DNA from 2 places in the Cedecea sp. NFIX57 genome. Region 2 is predicted to be linked to the other one. Evidence: predicted binding sites of a transcription regulator. Region 2 holds the regulator's gene; the other holds the start of a gene.
What was found. The regulator LexA, encoded in region 2, represses DNA repair genes until DNA is damaged. The targets are predictions, from matches to a motif close to TNCTGTATGTACATACAGNA.
Positions count from the first base shown of each region.

Region 1: umuD (translesion error-prone DNA polymerase V autoproteolytic subunit) is a predicted target of LexA. The motif match lies at 1,892-1,911, and genes of this name have one in related genera.

Region 1 is NZ_FXAS01000058.1:2,343-6,676, forward strand. It holds gene B9Y90_RS24600 (hypothetical protein) at 1-47, opposite strand, end outside; gene B9Y90_RS24605 (DNA methylase) at 44-721, opposite strand; gene B9Y90_RS24610 (SOS response-associated peptidase family protein) at 1,079-1,750, shown strand; gene umuD (translesion error-prone DNA polymerase V autoproteolytic subunit) at 1,929-2,351, shown strand; gene B9Y90_RS24620 (Y-family DNA polymerase) at 2,351-3,625, shown strand; gene B9Y90_RS24625 (RES family NAD+ phosphorylase) at 3,655-4,334, opposite strand, start outside.
Region 2 is NZ_FXAS01000011.1:39,670-44,003, forward strand. It holds gene plsB (glycerol-3-phosphate 1-O-acyltransferase PlsB) at 1-1,233, opposite strand, end outside; gene B9Y90_RS11295 (diacylglycerol kinase) at 1,365-1,733, shown strand; gene lexA (transcriptional repressor LexA) at 1,843-2,451, shown strand; gene dinF (MATE family efflux transporter DinF) at 2,529-3,863, shown strand; gene B9Y90_RS11310 (CsbD family protein) at 4,099-4,308, shown strand.

The sequences.
Region 1 (4,334 bases), on a different contig from region 2:
TCCGTCAGGTCGTCACGCAGGGCTTCATGGCCCTGATAATTCTTCACGCGGCCTCCGGAAACTCATCGTTAGCGGCCGGATACTGCATGGCACGCAAGACGGCGGCCAGCCGCTGTTGCCCGGCCCGGTGGTACTGCGGCAGCAGTTCAATCCCGATGTAACGGCGACCCGCCTGAAGCGCCGCCACGCAGGTGGAGCCGGAGCCCGCAAAGGGGTCCATGACAATCGCGCCGGGATGTGTGAAAGACTCAATCAGCGGTTGCAGGCTGGTCACCGGCTTCTCCGTCGGGTGATGGCGATTACCGGAATACTTCCAGCCCAGCACGTCCGGTAGCGGGTTTTGCGGCAGAGCCGGACGGCCTTTGGCAAGGATATAAGCGCACTCGTGGCGATAGCCGACGTAAGCGGACTTCGATGTGTAGGTTTTGGTGAACACCAGATGGCCGACCACGCTGAATCCGGCATTCTTCCACGCAGCCATAAAGCGATCGACACGGTTCCAGCCGTAGAAACTCACCATCAGCGCGTCTTTTTTCAGTACGCGATACATCTCATGGCAGGCAGGTTGCAGCCATTCATCCGTTTTATCGCCGGCAATGGTGCGCCCCTGACGGTCGCGAAAACCAACGAGATAGGGTGGGTCAGTCAGTATGAGATCGACAGCCTTCTCCGGGAAGCCAGCCATTACCTGTACACAGTCACCCAAAATCAGACGGGACATAATCATTTCTCCTTACTTAAATGCGACGCTGCTTGCGCCGTGCCGATACAACAGCCGGGTGACCAGCGGAAGATGCAAGGGCATCACCGAAGCCGCAGCGCAGTAAAAAGCAGGAGCTGGCTGGACGGTTTGACGGCGAATATTGAGCCGGAGAACGACGGGAAGACAGCGAATAATGCCTTTGAAATAAACTGCGACCGGGTGAAGGTGACGGCGTTTACGCTTCCCTTGCATCAGCCGCCACCCGGCTACAGTAGCGGCACGGCGGCCACACGATGGCAGGAACCTGAAATACGGCCTATGTTCAGAACTGAGGTGAACCCTGATCTGATTACAGATCCACAGCGGAGAAACACAATGTGCGGTCGGTTTACGCAATACAACTCCCGCGATGAGTACCTGGCCTTTCTCGGAGAAGAAGCAGAACGGGATATTCCGTATGATCCGGAGCCCGTCGGCCGCTACAACGTAGCGCCCGGAACCCGGGTATTGCTGCTGAGTGAACGCCGCTCGCAGCTGCATCTCGATTCGGTTCACTGGGGATATGCCCCGGAGTGGTGGAACAAACCCGCTCTCATCAACGCCCGAAGTGAAACTGCGGCCGGCAGCCGGATGTTCAGGCCACTCTGGGAGCACGGACGGGCCATTGTTTTTGCCGACGGCTGGTTCGAGTGGAAACAGCAAAACGGCGTAAAACAGCCGTTTTTCATTTACCGTAAGGACGGAAATCCACTCCTGCTCGCGGCCATAGGGAAGCCACCTTTTGAGAACAGCAATGACAAGGAAGGATTCCTGATCGTCACGGCAGCTGCGGATGAGGGACTGCTGGACATTCACGAGCGGCGACCGCTCGTGTACTCACCGGATGCCGCACGTCAATGGCTCAGCGAAAATACAACCGGTAAAGAAGCGGAAGACATTGCCCGTGAGGGCAGCCTTTCCGCCGAAGATTTCACATGGCACCCCGTCAGCCGGGCTGTTGGCAATCCCGGGAACCAGGGCCGGGAACTTATTGAGCCACTGACTTAGCAGGCGGTGAGATACAGACATCCACTCACAGGGTTATGCACCGTTTCTGTGGATACCCCTGCACCTGTTTTTTCTGGCAGAACAACCACATGCCAGGAGCAGGTAAAATTCTCCTTGCAGGACGGGAAATATCTTAAATAATACTGTATATAAAAACAGGCATTTTAAGAGGTATGCCATGATCCTTTTTGTCACCCCCGCATCTGAGCCAGCACTGTCCACCGCACCGCTTTTCACAGAGCGCTGCCCGGCAGGTTTTCCGTCACCGGCCGCAGACTATACCGAAGACGAACTGGATCTGAATGCCTACTGTATCCGTCGCCCCAGCGCGACCTACTTTGTCCGGGCCATTGGTGATTCGATGAAAGATATGGGCCTGCACTCCGGTGATTTAATGGTTGTCGACAAAGCTGAAAAACCCATGCAGGGGGATATTGTCATCGCGGAAACAGATGGCGAGTTCACCGTTAAACGCCTGCAGCTTAAGCCCCGTATTGCCCTGCTGCCGATGAATCCCGCCTACCCCACCCTCTATCCGGAAGAACTGCAGATATTCGGCGTGGTGACGGCATTCATACACAAGACGCGGGGTAGTAACTGATGTTCGCTTTGGCTGACGTCAACAGCTTCTACGCTAGCTGTGAAAAAGTATTTCGTCCTGACCTGCGTAACAGGCCCGTTGTGGTGCTCAGTAACAATGATGGTTGCGTCATCGCGCGCAGTGCCGAAGCGAAACTGCTGGGTATTAAAATGGGCGTCCCCTGGTTCCAGCTGAAGACGGTACAATTCCCGGAGCCGGTCATCACGTTCTCGAGCAATTACGAGCTCTATGCGTCTATGTCGAACAGGGTTATGTCTCATCTCGAGGAGCTGGCGCCACGCGTGGAGCAGTACAGCATCGACGAGATGTTTCTGGACATTCGCGGCATAGACCGCTGCATCGATTTTGAGGACTTCGGTCGGCTATTGCGCGAGCACGTGCGTTCCGGAACGGGGCTGACAATCGGCGTCGGGATGGGGCCGACCAAAACGCTGGCTAAAAGCGCACAATGGGCGTCCAAAGAGTGGCCACAGTTCAGGGGGGTGCTTGCCCTGACGCCAGATAAGCCAAAGCGAACAGAGAAACTATTGTCGCTGCAGCCGGTAGAGGAAATCTGGGGAGTTGGCCGCAGGATATCCAGGAAACTGGGTACAATGGGTATCACCACTGCACTGCAGCTGGCGCGCGCGAACCCTGTATTTATCAGGAAAAATTTCAGCGTTGTGCTGGAGAGAACCGTCCGGGAACTCAACGGAGAAAGCTGTGTTTCGCTGGAAGAAGCGCCCCCGCCGAAACAGCAGATTGTCTGCAGCCGGTCATTTGGGGAGCGTGTCACGACGTATGAAGCTATGCGGCAGGCAGTCTGTCAGTACGCTGAGCGTGCAGCTGAAAAGCTGCGTGCCGAGCGGCAGTTCTGCAGACATATTGCTGTATTTGTAAAAACGTCACCGTTCGCGGTGAACGAACCGTATTACGGGAATGTGGCCAGCGAGAAGCTACTGACTCCCATGCAGGATACCAGGGACATTATAGCCGCAGCGGTGAAAGCCCTGGATCGGATCTGGGTGAATGGGCATCGATACGCAAAAGCGGGTTGCATGCTCAACGATTTCACGCCTACGGGGGTTTCGCAGCTGAACCTGTTCGATGATATTCAGCCCAGAAGCAACAGCAACCAGCTGATGAAAGTCGTGGACGGTATTAACCATTCCGGACTGGGAAAAGTGTGGTTTGCGGGACGAGGCATCGCTCCTGACTGGCAGATGAAACGAGAAATGCTTTCACCATCTTATACTACACGCTGGAGTGATCTCCCTGTGGCTACGATACGATGATCTGCAACCAAAAGATTTCGCATGCGAAATCACTTCTTTTGCGCGCCTTCCGTTAAATAGTGCGTGACTGTTGTTTCTGATGTTGAGTAATCAACACCTTCTATTTTATGAATTTCTATGCCATCGAGTTTTAACTCAAGTATATCTTCCCTATTTTTCTTACTTGAGAGCGCTTTAAATTCACGACGGAAATCTTCGGGAGTTGTCGTTATCTCTGGGGCAAAGTATGAGATATCAGCATCTTGCTGATACAGATCTACGCCAGCTTCCCGGTACCTTCGGTCTGCATTCAGTACCCCAGATGATTTATGAAACAGGATAATATTCCTGACAGATGGGTCGGTGTTTTCCTTTGGCTTTTGTGCAGAAGTGAACAGTATCCCATCGAGATCGTAGCGTTCAGAAGTTGAAAGATAATCTGCGATAGCTTGTGTCAGCAGGTAATTTGCTTCTTCAAGTTCAGGAACAACCGGCATAACAAGCTTTCTGGAGAGGTACTGAATAAAACTACTGCGTTCATATCGAAGAAGATACTCAGGGTCAAAACGGCTAAACCCGTTAACAGCCAGCCCTCTGAGACTGGACAGATCGAGTAATCGGACTGTCCGCAGCAAAGCGAACTCTGCAACTGCTACATAGCTCCCTACAGGTGGTCGCACTTCGGATATAGCATTTTTTTTGGACGTAGCGCCATAGAAGACTGAGATAC
Region 2 (4,334 bases):
GCGCAGCATGGCCTGAATCGTCATCGACAGCGTGCCGGTCTTAGGATCCAGCAAGCGGCCAGTACGGGAACGGCCACCCTCGACAAAATACTCAACGGAATAGCCGCGGCTGAACAGCTCGCCCAGGTATTCGCGGAACACCGTGGAGTAAAGCTTGTTGCCCTTGAAGGTACGGCGAATAAAGAACGCGCCCAGGCGGCGGAAAATCGGGCCGGCTGGCCAGAAGTTCAGGTTGATCCCGGCGGCGATGTGCGGCGGAACCAGCCCCTGGTGATAAAGCACGTAGGAAAGCAGCAGATAATCCATGTGGCTGCGGTGGCAGGGAACATAGACGATTTCGTGGCCGTCGTGGGCAAGCTGGCGCACGCGCTCGGCGTTATGCACGTTAATGCCCTGATAGAGGCGGTTCCAGGTTAAGCCTAAAACGCGGTCCGTCAGACGTACAGCTTCGTAGGAGAAGTTGGCGGCAATCTCTTCCATCAGGGCAACGGCGTTTTGCTGCGCTTTCTCATGGGAGATCTTCTTGCTGCGGGCTTCATCTTCTACCGCGCGGGCAATCGCTTTTGACGCCAGCAGCTTGTTAAAGAGATCCTGGCGAACCGGCAGGCGCGGGCCAACGGCGGCCAGACGCTGGCGGGCAAAGTGAGTGCGCGCCACGCGAGCCAGTTTTTGGGCGATAATCTTGTCCGTGCCGTGTTCGGTTGCCATACGGCGAAGCGAAACGGGCGGTGAGAAACGCACGAAGCTATCGCGACCCAGCCAGGAAACCGCAAAGAATTTCTGGACGCCGTTCAGCGTGCGTAAAGGCGGATTGATTTCCCCTTTTTCACGCCCTGGCGAGCGGCCGAACATCACGGAAACCGGCACCATCTGCACATCGAGATCGGGATTGCTGCGGTGCAGATCCAGATAATCGTGGAACAGTTTTACCGACTCTTCTTTTGGCGTGTAATAGGTGAAGACGCGCGGCCCGCCGTGGATAAACACGTAGCGCGGCAGCAGTACGCCGTCAATTTCCAGAGGTTCCAGCGGGTCGGGCAGATCGTGATCCAGACATTGGGCACGCAGCGTCAGTAAGTCTGCCTTAGAATTGTAGGGCAGGACGTACATGATGGGGCGTGAAGGGTCCAGACCGAGTTCGGTTTGTGGATCCGCCGGAATAGACTTGCTCTTTACCAGAACGCTTAATGGTAAATTCAGTAATTTGTAGTAAATTCTTGGCCAGCCTGACATAAATGATGTAAAGCCTCAGGTTAATAATGCAAATGCGCCGCAAGGATATCAGAAACTCTGGGGAATTTCTGTGGCGCTGCGATTTAGACTCAATGAGCATTGATGCTCAATCTTTAAAAAGGTTTCCTTGAATGGCGAATAATACCACCGGCATCACCCGCATTATTAAGGCTGCAGGCTACTCATGGAAGGGGCTCCGTGCGGCCTGGATCAACGAAGCTGCCTTTCGTCAGGAGGGCGTGGCTGCGGTTATCGCTATCGCCATCGCCTGCTGGCTGGATGTGGACCCCATCACGCGTATTTTACTGATTGGCTCGGTGGTTTTGGTGATGATTGTCGAAATCCTCAACAGCGCCATTGAAGCACTGGTTGACCGTGTTGGCACCGAGTACCACGAGCTTTCAGGGCGAGCCAAAGATATGGGTTCAGCCGCCGTATTGATAGCGATTATCCTTGCGGTTGCGACCTGGGCCACCTTGCTTTGGTCACATTTGCGATAGCTCTTCCAGAATAGTTTAAGTCGCTGGTTTTTTGCTTAATTTGTGGTTTCAAAATCGCCCGGGGCTGTATATACTCACAGCATGACTGTATAAACACCCAGGGGGCGGAATGAAAGCACTAACTACCAGGCAGCAAGAGGTGTTTGATCTCATTCGGGATCATATCAACCAGACCGGCATGCCACCTACGCGCGCCGAAATTGCACAACGTCTGGGGTTCCGTTCTCCAAACGCCGCGGAAGAGCATCTGAAAGCGCTGGCACGTAAAGGTGCCATTGAGATTGTTTCTGGCGCATCACGCGGCATTCGTCTGCTGGTTGAAGAAGAAAATGGCCTGCCGCTGGTGGGCCGTGTTGCAGCCGGTGAGCCGCTGCTGGCGCAGCAGCACATCGAAGGCCACTACCAGGTTGACCCTTCTCTGTTCAAACCGAATGCCGATTTCCTGCTGCGCGTCAGCGGCATGTCGATGAAAGATATCGGCATCATGGACGGTGATTTATTAGCGGTACACAAAACTCAGGACGTACGTAATGGCCAGGTCGTTGTCGCGCGTATCGACGATGAAGTGACCGTAAAACGCCTGAAAAAGCAGGGTAACACCGTGCACCTGCTGCCGGAAAACAGCGAATTCCAGCCTATTGTGGTCGATCTTCGCGAGCAGAGTTTTAGCATTGAAGGCCTGGCCGTCGGGGTTATCCGCAACGGTGAATGGCTGTAACGCCTCTTCCGGTGGTGCGGTAAATATGCCGTGCCACCTGCTTTAAATTCCCCTCTATTATCCTCTGGATCATTCCCATGCGATTCTTTTCGTCAACGGATGGTGCGCTGTGGCGGCTTGCGCTGCCGATGATTTTTTCCAACATTACCGTGCCGTTACTGGGCCTGGTCGATACCGCGGTCATTGGCCATCTTGATAGCCCAACCTATCTCGGCGGGGTCGCTATCGGTGCCACGGCGACCAGTTTCCTCTTTATGCTGCTGCTTTTTCTGCGCATGAGCACCACCGGGTTAACGGCACAGGCGTTTGGCGCGAACGATCCGCAGCGACTGGCGCGCGCGCTGGTTCAACCCCTGATGCTGGCGCTGATAGCCGGGCTGGCTATCGTGGTCCTGCGTTATCCACTGATCAACCTTGCGCTGCACGTTGTTGGCGGCAATGACGAGGTGCTGTATCAGGCAAGGCGCTTCCTGGAAATCCGCTGGCTGAGCGCCCCCGCATCGCTGGCTAACCTCGTGCTGTTAGGCTGGCTGCTGGGCGTTCAGTATGCGCGAGCGCCGGTCATTCTGTTGGTCGTCGGCAACCTGATTAATATCGTGCTCGATCTCTGGCTGGTGATGGGGCTGCACATGAACGTGCAGGGGGCGGCGCTGGCCACGGCGGTGTCCGAATATGCCACGTTTATCATCGGCCTAGTGATGGTGCGCAAAGTGATGAAGCTGCGGGGCATCAGTTGGGCTCGTCTTAAAACGGCCTGGCAGGGGGATTTGCGTAAGCTGCTGGCGCTTAATCGCGACATCATGCTGCGTTCGCTGCTGCTGCAAATCTGCTTTGCTTCTATCACCATTTTTGGTGCGCGTCTTGGCAGTGAAATTGTCGCCGTTAACGCCGTACTGATGACGCTGCTGACCTTCACCGCCTATGCGCTCGATGGCTTTGCTTACGCCGTGGAGGCCCATTCAGGGCAGGCTTACGGGGCGCGTAACCGTGGGCAGTTGCTCGAGGTTTGGGGGGCTGCGTGCAGGCAGGCGGGGCTGGTTGCGATAGCGTTTGCCGCTATTTATGCCTTTGCCGGGGAGCAAATTGTTGCCCTGCTTACCTCTCTGCCGGAGCTTCGTGTTCTGGCAAACCATTATCTTGCCTGGCAGGTTATTTTGCCGGTAGTGGGCGTTTGGTGCTACCTGCTGGATGGCATGTTTATCGGCGCGACACGGGGTGCCGAAATGCGAAACAGCATGGCGGTTGCGGCATTGGGTTTTGGCGTGACGATGCTTACGCTGCCTTTGTGGGGCAACCACGCCCTGTGGCTGTCGCTGGCGGTGTTTTTAGCCTTGCGCGGCCTGTCGCTTGGCGTCATCTGGCGACGCCACTGGCGCAATAACACCTGGTTCGCTGCATCGGGCAGCCATTGATCGCGCTGCCTGACGCTCGTTAACCCATCTTCTATCGTGCTGATTTCTCTTTTTTAAGGCGAGGAATTAGCATGTCATCGCTTTTAATGATGGTTAAAGATTCTGAGTTTTAAATTTAACTCAGAATCCTTGTCTACAATTACCTTTACATCCAGCAGACAGTGGGTGTGCTCCAGAAAGTCAGCATCCTGCAGCCCGGATGCACAAACCTAAACCGAACGATGAGGAGATGACGATGAATAAGGACGAAATCGGCGGTAACTGGAAGCAGTTCAAAGGTACGATCAAAGAGAAATGGGGTAAGCTGACCGATGACGATATGACCGTCATCGAAGGGAAGCGTGACCAGCTGGTGGGTAAAATCCAGGAACGCTACGGCTACGCCAAAGACCAGGCAGAGAAAGAAGTGAAGGACTGGGAGTCCGGGAGCAAATACCGCTGGTAACCTGGCGGCCCCTCAAATGTGCTACT